2 regions of the Ruegeria sp. CE8 genome follow, and region 1 is predicted to be linked to the other one. Evidence: riboswitches for the same ligand, from Rfam matches in the RefSeq annotation. Region 1 holds a riboswitch; the other holds the start of a gene.

Evidence for each region. Region 1 has a riboswitch for thiamine pyrophosphate ahead of thiC (phosphomethylpyrimidine synthase ThiC). Riboswitches for the same ligand answer to the same signal wherever they lie in the genome.
Region 2: another riboswitch for thiamine pyrophosphate. It lies ahead of thiD (bifunctional hydroxymethylpyrimidine kinase/phosphomethylpyrimidine kinase); the one in region 1 lies ahead of thiC (phosphomethylpyrimidine synthase ThiC).

Annotation. Positions count from the first base shown of each region.
Region 1 covers NZ_JBQFRP010000007.1:233,131-240,004, forward strand. Annotated here, with positions in the region: gene ACR0AA_RS13795 (M24 family metallopeptidase) at 1-653, opposite strand, end outside; gene ACR0AA_RS13800 (HalD/BesD family halogenase) at 650-1,438, opposite strand; gene ACR0AA_RS13805 (LysR family transcriptional regulator) at 1,535-2,416, shown strand; gene ACR0AA_RS13810 (enoyl-CoA hydratase) at 2,686-3,450, shown strand; gene thiC (phosphomethylpyrimidine synthase ThiC) at 3,704-5,503, opposite strand; TPP riboswitch at 5,613-5,732, opposite strand; gene ACR0AA_RS13820 (CBS domain-containing protein) at 6,141-6,629, shown strand; gene ACR0AA_RS13825 (ArsB/NhaD family transporter) at 6,654-6,874, shown strand, end outside.
Region 2 covers NZ_JBQFRP010000009.1:138,252-145,125, forward strand. Annotated here, with positions in the region: gene dnaK (molecular chaperone DnaK) at 1-1,127, shown strand, start outside; gene dnaJ (molecular chaperone DnaJ) at 1,202-2,353, shown strand; TPP riboswitch at 2,477-2,582, shown strand; gene thiD (bifunctional hydroxymethylpyrimidine kinase/phosphomethylpyrimidine kinase) at 2,628-3,431, shown strand; gene ACR0AA_RS15445 (FAD-dependent oxidoreductase) at 3,428-4,405, shown strand; gene thiS (sulfur carrier protein ThiS) at 4,389-4,583, shown strand; gene ACR0AA_RS15455 (thiazole synthase) at 4,587-5,351, shown strand; gene ACR0AA_RS15460 (thiamine phosphate synthase) at 5,348-5,944, shown strand; gene ACR0AA_RS15465 (HesA/MoeB/ThiF family protein) at 5,941-6,874, shown strand, end outside.

The DNA.
Region 1 (6,874 bases):
CCTGGGGTCGAATGCTCGTAGATCCGCGCCATGCCCGCCTCGCACACACGGATAGTCCAACGCATCAACTCGATTTCATCGTCGGATTTGATCGAGCGCGCGATCTCTGTAAGCGGTGAACCGGCAATAGGTTTGAGGCCACGCGCTTTCAATGCATCGACACCCCCGTTCTCGAGCTTATCGCAGGCTATTCGCCGGTTATCTCCGCCATATTCCCGGACGATGTCCGCAATTTCATCGGCCCAATGGTCTGTTGCCGCCTCAGTCTTGTCGCCTGAGGCCATGAACATCCAGGTTTCGGCGACCCTCATTTCGTCAATGCCCGGCAAACCCTCGCTTTGATGAAGGCAGCCTTTGAACTCGAACATGATGGCTGGTCCGTTGTTCAGGATCAGCGCATATCGTATCGGGTTATGAAGCGTCCAAACCTGCATGTTGGAACAGTCAAACGCATACCGAATGTTGCAGGGGTCATACAGCAACAGCGCGGCGCAATCCGCGATCTCCATCTGCTGGCGCAGACGCTGCAGCCGGTATGATCGCGCCCTGTTCAAAACCGCGTCCGGCACTGGGCTTTTTAGCGGTTTATCCGCACCCTCGGCGTTCAGATAAGTGAGCTTGCGGTCGTCTTTGAAGGCTCTTTCCGCGTTCATGATGCGCGCCCGTAAAACCCGATGCGCTCCTCCTCGGTAAACTGAACATTCGGGCGTTCATAATAGGAAAACACCGCGATAATGCGGTCGCGTTCACCCCTTACGGGCGTAACACGGTGGGCCGTATTCTTACCTTTGAAGATATTCAAAGTCCCCGGCTGCAGTTTCATCAGCGTCGGCTTGCGGCGCCCTTCCAGCAAATCCGCTACCCCGTCGTAGTTTGGGTCGGTATCACTGCGCAGATCTTTCTCATACTCGAAATCACCACCCGAGTCCGGTGCTTGCAGCAGAAGCGTTGTGGTGAATTCCGATCTGTCAAAGTGCCAGTTCAGAGCCTGCCCCTGAGAATAGGCCATGACATTCACCCGGGCCAGCGGGTCCTGCATGACGAACAGTTCTGGCTTCTCCATCACCGCCGCCAGAAATTGCGCAAAAAGAGGCCATTCATACAGCCGGATCACAAGCGCCTGTCCCATCCGATCCGCACATATTGTCCGGTTCGAGGTTTCGAACTCGATCAGGGCGGGATGGTCGTTGCTAAGGCCGTCGATGGCTTTCTTGAAGTAAATGTTGTGCCGACGCGCATGGACAAAAGAGTTTTCATCAAAAACCGGTTTGAGCTCGGCCACGGCAGATTGGATCGCGTTGTCCCGAATAAATCCGGGCAAATTGAACAGGCCATTCGCGGACAGTTCCAACCTGCAGCGTTCAATCAGCTCTTGCCACGCCGCGCTGCCTTGCTGGTCCAGCGGGTATAAGTCCAAGTTGATCACTTCACGCATCATCGATCCTCCCAGTCTTTATTCCTGAGTAGGCCTTGTACAGTGGCCTTATCAATAGGTATTCTTTTTAGGGTACATTAGATTTTCTAAAGGACAGTCATGAAACGCACGGCTCCACTCAATGCGCTGCGCGCGTTCGAAGCCGCTGCCCGAACAGGGTCATTCACCAAAGCTGCGCGCGAACTGAACGTAAGCGCAGCGGCCGTCAGTCAGCAGGTCAAATTACTTGAAGAATTTTGGGACGAGACCTTGTTCATCCGACAAGGCAACCGGATTTCCCTGACGGATTCCGGACAGATGGCCTATCCTGAACTTGCCGGTGCGATGACGCGCCTGACGGACCTGTCCGACAGGATGCAGCGGACAAACACCCGTCGAAAACGGCTGGTGCTGAGCGCCCCGCCATCGGTCGCTGAGACATGGCTGGCGCGGAAGCTTTCCAAACTCGGGTTAGACAGCCTTGAAACACCTCTGGGCGTTCGGATCGAGGAAGATCCCGTGGACTTTCAAGCCGATCGCATTGATATGCGCGTTTTCTATGGTCACGATCTGTATGGTGACTATCAGGTCGTATCCCTGTTTTCAGATGTTCTGGTTGCCGTGGCTTCGCCGAAGTTGGCCGCACAATACAATCACGGACTGATCCACGTTCCGGATCGATGCTTCATCCACACCGACTGGGGTCCGGGTTTCGCCTCTTCCCCGGATTGGAACACAGTATTGGATGGACGCCGGATCATTGATCGGTCAGCCGGGCAACTTGTGGGGCACAGCAGCACCGCGTTGAGTTTTGCGCGCAATGGTCTGGGTGTGGCCCTCGTTCCGCAGGAAATGGCCACGACAGATCTGAAAACCGGCCACATCATCAAGATGAACCTGTCACCGATCACGCTGCCGCAGGACTATCTGATTGCTTATCCAAAAAGACTAAAGTCACACCCGGACGTGCAGAAAATTGTTAAAACGCTGCAAAATGACTAACCCGGCGCAGGGGCGACGTGGGGTCATCATCGTGATTTGTTGACGATGCCTTATCGCCAACATACGAACTGATTAACATGCAAAAATCGCAGTACCCAACCCTACTCAACGATCGCACAGCGCGCGGTTTCTGGCCACGTTCGGATCGCGAACATGCTGCAGGTCAGCACTTGCTGAACTATGGCGCTAAAGATGCGGCGGCCACCGCCTGAACCGAAACCCTCTATCAAGGCGGCACGAGTCCCGCAGAAGCCTTAAGGACAAACCCCATGAGCGCCAATATCATCATCAGCACCCAGGATCGCGTTACAACCGCAACCATTTCCCGGGAAGAAAAGAAAAACGCGATCACCTTCGCCATGTACACGGCGATGGCCGAAACCATCGAAGAATACGGACAAACCGACGGAGCGCGTGCGTTGGTCATCACCGGGTCCGGCGATATGTTCACGGCTGGCAATGATCTGCAGGATTTCATGGCTGGCGGAATTCCGGCAAGCGCTGACGAAAACCCAATCGTGCGGTTCCTGAATGCGATCCGCGATTGCCCCAAGCCTCTGATTGCAGCAGTCAACGGCCCGGCGATCGGAGTTGGCCTGACCATGCTATTGCACTGCGATCTGGTCTATTCCGCGCAGAGCGCCACGTTCAGTGCTCCGTTTGTCCAGCTGGGTCTGGTGCCCGAGGCCGGGTCGTCGATGCTGCTGCCCGCTTCGGTCGGTATGGCCGTCGCCAATGACGTCCTGCTTGCCGGTCGTATCCTGACCGCAGCCGAGGCATTGGATCATGGGTTGGTAGCCCGGGTCTTTTCTGACGGCGACCTGTCAACCAAAGTGCAAGAAATCGCACGGCAAGTCGCGGCCTCCTCTCCTGTCGCTCTCAGGCAATCCAAGGCGCTGATCCGTAGTCGGCGCGATGAAGTGGCCGGCCATATGGCCGCTGAAATCAGGATCTTTGCACAGCAGTTGCAATCGCCTGATTTCGCCGAAAGCGTTGCAGCCAAGCTGCAGAAAAGACAGCCAAATTACGGTTGAGCGCTATCGCTGCAGGTCAGCAAGATCTCTTACCCCATCCAAAGGCGATCCACCCTTCAGCGTCAAATTGGCTAGTGGGGCGGCATCAAGCTTAGGCCTTGTCCGGCCGGTTCAATGTATGTCGCTTTACCGGACATGTCGGCCTGTGTCGCCTTGCCAGATCGAACCTTGACCCGCGCTGTGTTGAACGATGATCGTTCAGCTGGCCAAAAATTTGAAGCGCCAGAGCCGAATGCGGCTCCGGCGCCTTGGTTTACGCGTCTTCGCCAGTTACAGGCAGATACAGGTCGCCCCCGTCGCGGAACTTGGCGGCCATGGCTTCCATTCCTTCCTTTTGCGCCTCGGACCGAATGTCGTGGCTGATCCGCATCGAGCAGAATTTCGGCCCGCACATCGAACAGAAATGCGCCACTTTATGCGCCTGTTTCGGCAGGGTCTGATCGTGGAATTCGCGCGCAGTGTCGGGGTCGAGCGACAGATTGAACTGATCCTCCCAGCGGAACTCGAACCGAGCACGCGACAGGGCATCGTCACGGCGTTGGGCACCCGGAAGGCCCTTTGCCAGATCTGCGGCGTGTGCGGCGATCTTATAGGTGATGACGCCGGTCTTCACGTCGTCCCGATCCGGTAGACCCAGATGTTCTTTTGGCGTGACGTAACAGAGCATCGCGCAGCCAAACCAACCAATCATTGCCGCGCCGATGCCACTGGTGATGTGGTCATAGCCTGGCGCGATATCGGTGGTCAGAGGGCCAAGCGTATAGAACGGCGCCTCGTGGCAGCACTCCAGCTGCTTGTCCATGTTCTCCTTGATCTTGTGCATGGCCACGTGGCCAGGGCCTTCGATCATCACCTGACAATCCTTCGCCCAAGCGATCTTGGTCAGCTCTCCCAGCGTCTCTAACTCGGCAAACTGCGCCTCGTCATTGGCATCAGCGATGGAACCGGGACGCAGCCCGTCACCGAGGCTGAACGACACGTCATAGGCGCGGCAGATGTCGCAGATTTCGTCGAAATGCTCGTACAGGAAGCTTTCCTTATGGTGATGCAAGCACCATTTGGCCATGATTGAGCCGCCGCGCGACACGATGCCAGTCACCCGGTTAACAGTCATCGGAACCATGTGCAGGCGCACACCCGCATGGATGGTGAAGTAGTCCACGCCCTGTTCGGCCTGTTCGATCAGCGTGTCGCGGAACACCTCCCACGTCAGATCCTCGGCAAGGCCGTTCACCTTCTCCAGCGCCTGATAGAGCGGCACCGTGCCGATCGGAACCGGGCTGTTGCGGATAATCCATTCACGGGTGTTGTGGATGTTGCGACCGGTGGACAGGTCCATGACCGTGTCAGCACCCCAGCGGATCGACCAGACCATCTTGTCCACTTCCTCTTCCATCGAGGAGGTCACTGCCGACGTGCCCATATTGGCGTTGATCTTGACCAGGAAATTGCGCCCGATGATCATCGGTTCGCTTTCGGGATGATTGATATTCGCCGGAATGATGGCGCGGCCTGCCGCAACTTCGTCGCGTACAAATTCGGGCGTCACATAGTCGGGGATGTTGGCGCCCCAATCATTGCCTTCGCGCCGCTCGGACGCGGCCTCGCGCAGTTGATTTTCGCGGATGGCAATAAACTCCATCTCGGGCGTGACGATGCCTGCGCGAGCATAGGCCAGTTGCGTCACAGCCTTGCCATCTTTGGCGCGCAACGGGGGGCGTTTGACGGGAAATTCCGGAGTCAGCCGGTCGCCTTCGACAAAGCCGTTATCCTCGGGCTTGATCTCGCGCCCATCATATTCTTCGACATCGCCACGCGCTTCGATCCACTTGCGGCGCAGAGGAGCCAGGCCTTGTCGAATATCGGTGATCACGTTCGGATCGGTGTAAGGGCCCGAGCTGTCATAGACCGGCAACGGCGGCTCGCCTGCCGTCGGGTGGACCGAAATCTCGCGCATCGGCACGCGGACATCCGTATGCAGCGTGCCTTTCACATAAATCTTACGCGAAGCCGGCAATTCACCTGTGGTGATCTTGGGATTGGGGACATTCATGTTGGTGCTCCTCAAGCGGTTCAACTCAAAAAGACACCAGAAGAGTTTTGGCTTGGGGAAACGAGAGGGCGTACGGCCCCCTGTTCGGAGTGCGCCCGCCCGGATCCTTGGCCTGCGCGCCCTAGCTTCCTACGCCAGTATCAACTGGGTCAGGTTCAAAGGGTCGCGTCGCCGGGCAATGCCCCGTCAGCCTCTCAGTCCCCTCGGTGGGACTCCCCTGCGTGAGGTCCGTCTAGCCTGAGAGGTATCGGCGAAGCAAGTTCCAATTTTGCCGCGTCATTCGCCCGGATGTACGTTCTGCAGGATTGCCAAGCGCGTTCCATTAGACGGAGTGCTGGACCAAAAACTGGCAATGGGTGGGCGTGGATTTCCACAGTGCCAGGCTAATAGGCTCCGCTCGCCGGTTCCGCGCGCAAACTATCGGACATGCGTTACGCATCCGTAAGCCACATATAGCGATAGCGATATCAATTTAATTTCATAAGTGGGGTGGTCAATTCTGGTTGACGGTGAAATGCAGTGCGCATCATCAAATTATGATTCGCTTTGGCAGACTTTCCGCATGTCTCGCAGGGCGTTTTTTGTGGCTGTGCAGATGGGAAACCATCCGGCGGCCGATCGAAGTCAGAGGAAACTCATGGGCCTGACCTGCTATGATGTAATGGTACCGCCTGAGGTACAGAAAACAATTCTGCCCGATGAAAGCATCGCGACGGCTTTAAACATCATCAGGGGCAGCCGGGCGCGTTTTCTGCCGGTAGTGGATGAGGACGGGACCTATGTTGGCGTTTTCACCGCCCCGACGCTTCTCAAGCTGATCCTGCCCAAAGCGGCAACCATTGGTCTGAACGACGATGCATCCCGCGTCCCGATCGAGTCCCTAAGCTTCATGAATCTGACACGGGAAGATTTCGAACAACAGCTGGTGCGGCTGAAGACCGAAAAGGTCCGGGACAACATGTCAAGACCATCCAACATCCCTGTTGCTGCACCTGACACACCGGTGATGGAAGGCATCTTCCTGATCTACAAATACAAACGGCACGTGATCCTTGTTGAGCCCGAGACCAACCGTTTCGTCGGCACCGTAAGCGCCAACTCGCTTCTGGATCGCGCACTCAGCTAACCCTATACGAACCGGACTAAAACCTTGGCAACGCATTCGACGTCACACGGAGAGAGCGCTCTCTCTGTTCCACAACTATTGGGAATCGATCCCCTTTGGATCGCGACCGGAATCCTGATTTTGGTTTACGCGGTACTGATCACAGAAAAGGTCAACCGCGCCATTCTGGCCATGCTGGGCGCATCGTTGATGGTCTTGTTTGGCATTATCAATCAGGAACAGGCCGTGGCCGGTGTGGACGCCAA
Region 2 (6,874 bases), on a different contig from region 1:
AAGCCAAGATCGAACTGTCCTCGACCTCGCAGACCGAAATCAACCAGCCGTTCATCTCGATGGGCGCCAATGGTCAGCCGCTGCACATGGTTATGAAGCTGACGCGTGCCAAGCTGGAATCGCTGGTTGGCGACCTGATCAAGAAGTCGATGAAGCCCTGTGCCGCTGCATTGAAAGATGCGGGGCTGTCGGCTGCTGATGTGGACGAAGTTGTTCTGGTCGGTGGTATGACCCGGATGCCGAAAGTGATCGAAGAGGTCACCAAGTTCTTCGGCAAAGAGCCGCACAAAGGTGTGAACCCGGACGAAGTCGTTGCCATGGGTGCCGCCATTCAGGCCGGTGTTCTGCAGGGCGACGTTAAAGACGTGGTTCTGCTGGACGTAACCCCGCTGTCGCTGGGCATCGAAACGCTGGGTGGCGTGTTTACCCGTCTGATCGACCGCAACACCACGATCCCGACCAAGAAGTCTCAGGTCTTCTCGACCGCTGAAGACAACCAGAACGCCGTAACCATCCGCGTGTTCCAGGGTGAGCGTGAAATGGCCGCGGACAACAAGATCCTGGGTCAGTTCAACCTTGAAGATATCCCGCCGGCACCGCGCGGCATGCCTCAGATCGAGGTAACTTTTGATATCGACGCCAACGGCATTGTCTCGGTTTCGGCCAAGGACAAAGGCACTGGCAAAGAGCAGAAGATCACCATCCAGGCTTCTGGCGGTCTGTCGGATGACGACATCGAAAAGATGGTCAAGGACGCCGAAGAGAACGCGGAAGCCGACAAGGAACGCCGCGAACTGGTCGACGCCAAGAACCAGGCGGAAAGCCTCATCCACTCGACCGAGAAGTCGATGGAAGAGCATGCCGACAAGGTCGACCCGACCACAATCGAAGCCATCGAGCTGGCGATCGCCGCGCTGAAGGACGAGCTGGAAACCGAAAATGCCGACAAAATCAAGTCGGGCATTCAGAACGTCACCGAAGCTGCGATGAAGCTGGGTGAAGCGATCTACAAAGCGCAGTCCGAAGAGGCCGAAGACGAGCCTGCGGCGGCAGACGCTGCTCCGGCTGGTGATGACGACATTGTCGACGCCGAGTTTGAAGATCTTGACGACGACAAGCGTAAGTAACGGGTAACCGGGCCAATTCGGGCCGGTCCGGTTGCCGGGCCGGCCCGATTACGTTGAGGCAGAAGGAAAAACTGATGTCAAAACGCGACTACTATGATGTGCTCGGCGTGTCCAAGGGCGCATCAGCGGACGAGATCAAGAAGGGTTTTCGAAAGAAAGCCAAAGAGTTGCATCCCGACCGCAACAAGGACAACCCCGATTCCGAGGCGCAGTTCAAGGAAGCAAACGAAGCCTATGACGTTCTGCGCGATGCCGATAAAAAGGCCGCGTATGACCGCTTTGGCCATGCCGCATTCGAAAACGGCATGGGCGGCGGTGGCCGTCCCGGTGGCGGATTTGGTCAGGGTGATTTTTCCAGCGCCTTCTCGGATGTTTTTGACGATCTGTTCGGCGACTTCATGGGCGGTCAACGCGGTGGCGCTGGCGGTGGTCGTCGTGCTGCGCGCGGATCGGACCTGCGCTATAACCTGCGCGTAACGCTGGAAGAGGCGTTCTCGGGTCTGCAGAAAACGATCACCGTTCCTGCCGCTGTGGCCTGTTCGGCCTGTGACGGCTCGGGCGCAGAAAGCGGGGTCGAGCCCACAACCTGCCCGACCTGTTCCGGCATGGGTAAGGTGCGCGCGCAACAAGGGTTTTTCACCGTCGAACGGTCGTGTCCGACCTGTTCGGGTCTGGGACAGATCATCAAGAACCCCTGTAAATCCTGCGGTGGCGCGGGGCGCGTCGAAAAAGAACGCGCGCTGTCGGTCAACATCCCGGCCGGTGTCGAAACCGGCACCCGTATCCGTCTTGCGGGCGAGGGTGAGGCCGGGATGCGCGGTGGCCCTCCGGGCGATCTGTACATCTTCGTCGAAGTTTCGGACCACAAGCTGTTCGAGCGTGACAGCGTGAACCTATATTGCCGCGTACCGGTCAGTATGGCCAAGGCTGCGCTGGGTGGCTCGATCGAAGTGCCCACCATCGACGGTGGCCGCGGTCGCGTGCAAATCCCGGCTGGCAGCCAATCCGGTCGCCAGATGCGCCTGCGTGGCAAGGGAATGCCTGCCCTGCGCGGCGGCGGTGTCGGTGACATGTTCATCGAGTTGGCGGTTGAAACCCCGGTTAACCTGACCAGCCGCCAGAAGGAACTGCTGAAAGAATTCGACGATCTGGGTGAAGATAACCACCCGGAATCAAATAGCTTTTTTTCGTCCGTCAAATCCTTCTGGGACGGCATGAAAGGCTAGCAGCCTCGATAATCTACGCACAAAAGGCCGGTCCCAAGGGACTGGCCTTTTTTGAGTCCAGTTTGGCCTTCGAAACACACGAAATTGGCCCTTGATTCCCCAGGCAACCCCTGAGATTGTCCGCTCAAACCGTTGGGGTGCCCTGTCCGAGGGCTGAGAGGCGTCAATGCGCTAACCCATCGAACCTGATCCGGGCAATACCGGCGTAGGGAACGGTCTCACAGTGCTTAGACGTTTTCCATGCCCGTTGCCCATTATGAACCGGAGCAACGACATGGCACCTATTGCTTTAACAATCGCAGGATCTGACAGCGGCGGCGGGGCCGGAATTCAGGCCGATCTAAAGGCGATGTCGGCGCTTGGGGTTTACGGGGCCAGTGTGATCACCGCAGTGACGGCCCAGAATACCAGGGCTGTGACTGCTGTGCATGGTATTCCATTGGATATCATTGCTGCCCAGATCGACGCTGTTCTGACCGACCTTGATGTTGGCGCGATCAAGATCGGCATGCTGGCGACACCAGAGATCATCCACAGCGTCGCCGACAGTATCGAGGGTTTTTCCGGGCCGGTTGTTCTGGATCCGGTCATGATCGCAAAATCCGGCGATGCGCTACTGGTCGAAGAGGCCGTACAAACCCTGCGCGATGTGTTGCTGCCCCGCGCGACCGTTCTGACGCCCAACTTGCCCGAAGCTGCTTGTTTACTGGGCGTTGCGCCGGCGGCCACCCTGGATGAGATGGTCGCACAGGGACATGACCTGTGCGAGATGGGCGCAGACGCAGTTCTGATGAAAGGTGGTCACGGTACTGGCGATATTTGCCACGATCTTCTTGTTACAACCCAAGGTGTGACCGGAGAGTTCACGGCCCAGCGCCAACAGACCCATAACACCCACGGAACGGGCTGCACTTTGTCCTCGTCGATTGCGGCCGGGTTGGCCAAGGGTCTTTCACTGACCGACGCCGTGGCTCAGGCGCACGGCTACCTGCAAGGTGCCATCACACAGGCTGACGGTCTGAATATCGGACAGGGATACGGACCAGTACATCATTTCCATCAGGTCTGGCCCGCGTGACGGTCTGGTCGGTCATAGGGGCCGGTGTGGCCGGATTGGCGGTCGCGTCCGAGCTTGTTTCACGCGGGGCCAAGGTGCAGGTGTTTGACCCCGGCGGCTCACCTGGCCCGCATGGGTGTTCATGGTGGGCGGGCGGTATGCTCGCACCCTGGTGCGAATACGAAAATGCCGAGGAACCTGTCCTGCGCCTTGGACAGGCGGCGATTGACTGGTGGGCCTCGCGGACGCAGGTTCACAGGCGCGGTACGCTGGTCGTCGCAAGCCCGCGCGATCTGCCCGATCTGCGCCGCTTCGCCCGAAGGACCGAAGCCTTTTCTGAGGTCAACGGAGCAAAAATCACGTCATTAGAGCCTGATCTCAACAATTTCAGCAAGGGCCTGTTCTTCAGCGACGAGGCCCATCTGGACCCACGTCTGGCATTGCAGGACTTGTCTCGCCAGCTTTGGGATCAAGGAGTCGAGTTCCACCAAAAGCTCGCGCCGATGCAGTTGGAAAACGCCATTGATTGCCGTGGTCTGCATGCGCGCGAATACCTACACGACCTGCGCGGGGTCAAAGGTGAAATGCTGGTGATCCGGTGCCGGGACGTGACCCTGACCCGACCCGTTCGTTTGCTGCACCCGCGCATGCCGCTCTATATCGTGCCGCGCGGGGATGGCGTCTACATGCTGGGCGCAACGATGATCGAATCCGAGGATAGCAGCCGCATCACCGCGCGTTCGATGCTGGAGCTGCTCAGCGCCGCCTACGCGTTGAACCCCGCCTTTGGTGAAGCCGAAGTGTTGGAAATCGGCGTCGATCTGCGCCCGGCCTTTCCAGACAACCTGCCGCGTATCCGGCGGTTAGGACGAACAATCTATGCCAACGGCCTTTATCGCCACGGCTACCTTCTGGCCCCCGCGCTGGCGCAGGGGGTGGCTGATCTGGCGTTGGATAACAAACATTCGGAGATGGTCGATGAAGATCGTGCTTAACGGCGAACCGCGAGAGGTGCGCGCCGAAACCCTTGCCGAGCTTTTGCAGGAATGCGGGCTTTCGGGCCGTGTTGCCACGGCGGTAAACGAGGACTTTGTGCCTTCTGGCCGGCGCATTGCCCATGCGCTCAATGCCGGTGATCGGGTTGAAATCGTTGCGCCGATGCAGGGGGGCTGAGGGATGAAGACGTTCTACGGCACCCAACTACCCAACCCGCTGATGTTGGGCACGGCACAATATCCCAGCCCCGCGATCCTGGAACGGGCGTTTCGGGACAGTGGTGCCGGCGTGGCCACTGTATCGCTGCGGCGCGAATCTGGTGCGGGACAGGCCTTTTGGCAGATGATCCGCGAGTTGGGCGTGCTGGTCCTGCCCAATACCGCCGGGTGCCATACGGTCAAAGAGGCCGTAACCACCGCCCATATGGCGCGTGAGGTCTTTGACACCAGATGGATCAAGCTGGAACTGATTGGCCACTCGGACAGCCTGCAACCGGATGTGTTCCAACTGGTCGAAGCTGCCCGCATTCTCACCGAAGACGGGTTCGAGGTCTTTCCCTACACAACCGACGATCTGATCGTGGGCGAACGCCTGCTGGCCGCCGGGTGCGAGGTGCTGATGCCTTGGGGGGCGCCCATAGGGTCCGGGCGCGGCCTGAACAACGAATACGCCTTACGCGCGATGCGGGCCGAGTTTCCGGACGTGCCGTTGGTGATCGACGCCGGGATCGGTTTGCCCAGCCACGCTGCGCGCGCGATGGAGCTGGGCTATGACGCTGTTCTGCTGAATACCGCCGTGGCACGTGCCGGTGATCCGGCTGCGATGGCGCGCGCGATGTCGCTGACAATCGAAGCCGGGCAACTGGCCTATCGGGCCGACCCGATCGAGGCGCGCGACATGGCCGAGCCTTCGACGCCCGTCATCGGAAAGGCGTTCCTGTCATGACCCTCGACCAGTTTTACCCGATCTTCGACCATTCCGATTGGTTGCGCCGGATGCTGCCTTTGGGCGTCAAGTTGGTTCAGTTACGGATCAAGGACCAACCGGATGAGGTTGTGCGAGAACAGATCGCGATTTCAAGTGACCTCTGTCGCGCGCATGATGCCGTTTTGGTCGTGAATGACTACTGGCGGCAGGCCATCGATGCGGGTTGCGACTGGATTCACCTCGGACAGGAGGATCTGGACGACGCGGACTTGATGGCAATTCGCAAGGCGGGGCTGAAGCTGGGCGTCTCGACCCACGATGATGACGAGCTTGAGCGCGTCTTGGCCATGAGCCCCGATTACGTCGCCTTGGGGCCGGTATACCCGACAATCCTGAAGAAGATGAAATGGCAGCAACAGGGTCTACCGCGCGTGACCGAGTGGAAATCCCGCGTGGGGAGCATTCCTCTGGTCGGGATTGGAGGGATGAGCGTTGAACGCGCGCCCGGCGTCTTGCAGGCGGGTGCGGACATTGTTTCGGCCGTCACGGACATCACCCTGAACGCGGATCCCGAAGCGCGAGTACGCGAGTGGATCGAGGCCACCCGATGAGCCGCTATTCGCGCCAAATGATCTTGCCTGAGGTGGGCGAGCAGGGTCAGGCCCGTCTGTCCGGGGCGCGGGTTCTGGTGGTAGGTGCCGGTGGGCTGGCGGCACCGGTTCTGCCGTTGCTGGCCGGTGCTGGTGTAGGACACCTGACCATCATGGATCGTGATGAGATTGCGTTGTCGAATCTGCATCGCCAGACAGTGTTTACCGAGCGGGATTGCGGCCGCCCCAAAGCGGAGGTTGCAGCAGAACGTTGCCGGGCTCTCAACCGTGAAATCTCGGTTTTTGCTGAAATTCAGGCTCTAACAAGGGCAAACGCGCAGGAATTTGTTTCCGACTCGGGCATCATCCTTGATTGCGCCGACAGTTACGCCGTTAGTTACACGCTTTCGGACGTATGTCGCGAATTGGACAAACCCCTCATCAGTGCTTCGGTGCTTGGATTGTCAGGTTACGTCGGTGGCTTTTGTGGTGGTGCTCCGTCTTTGCGGGCGGTGTTCCCGGATGCGCCCGAAAGCGGTGCCAGCTGCGCCACCGCGGGCGTTTTGGGTTCGGTGGTTGGCATGATCGGGGCGATGCAGGCGCAGATGGCGTTAAAACTGATCCTTGGTGTCGAGCCTTCGCCCCTTGGTCAGATGGTGCAGTTTAACGCCCGCACGCTGCGCAGTACGTCATTCCGATTTGATGGCGCACCGGAACCAGAGCAGAGCTTTCCTTTTCTTTCCGCGAGCCAACTGACCCGTGATGACCTGATTATCGAGCTGCGTGACCAGGATGAGGCACCCGAACCGATCCATCCCGACGCGCACCGAGTGTCGCCCCGGGCTTTGAAGACAATTCAATGCACCGGCCAACGGCTGGCCTTGTGTTGTGCCACCGGTCTGCGCGCCTGGCGTGCTGCGGAAGAACTGAAACCGGATTGGCCTGGCGAGA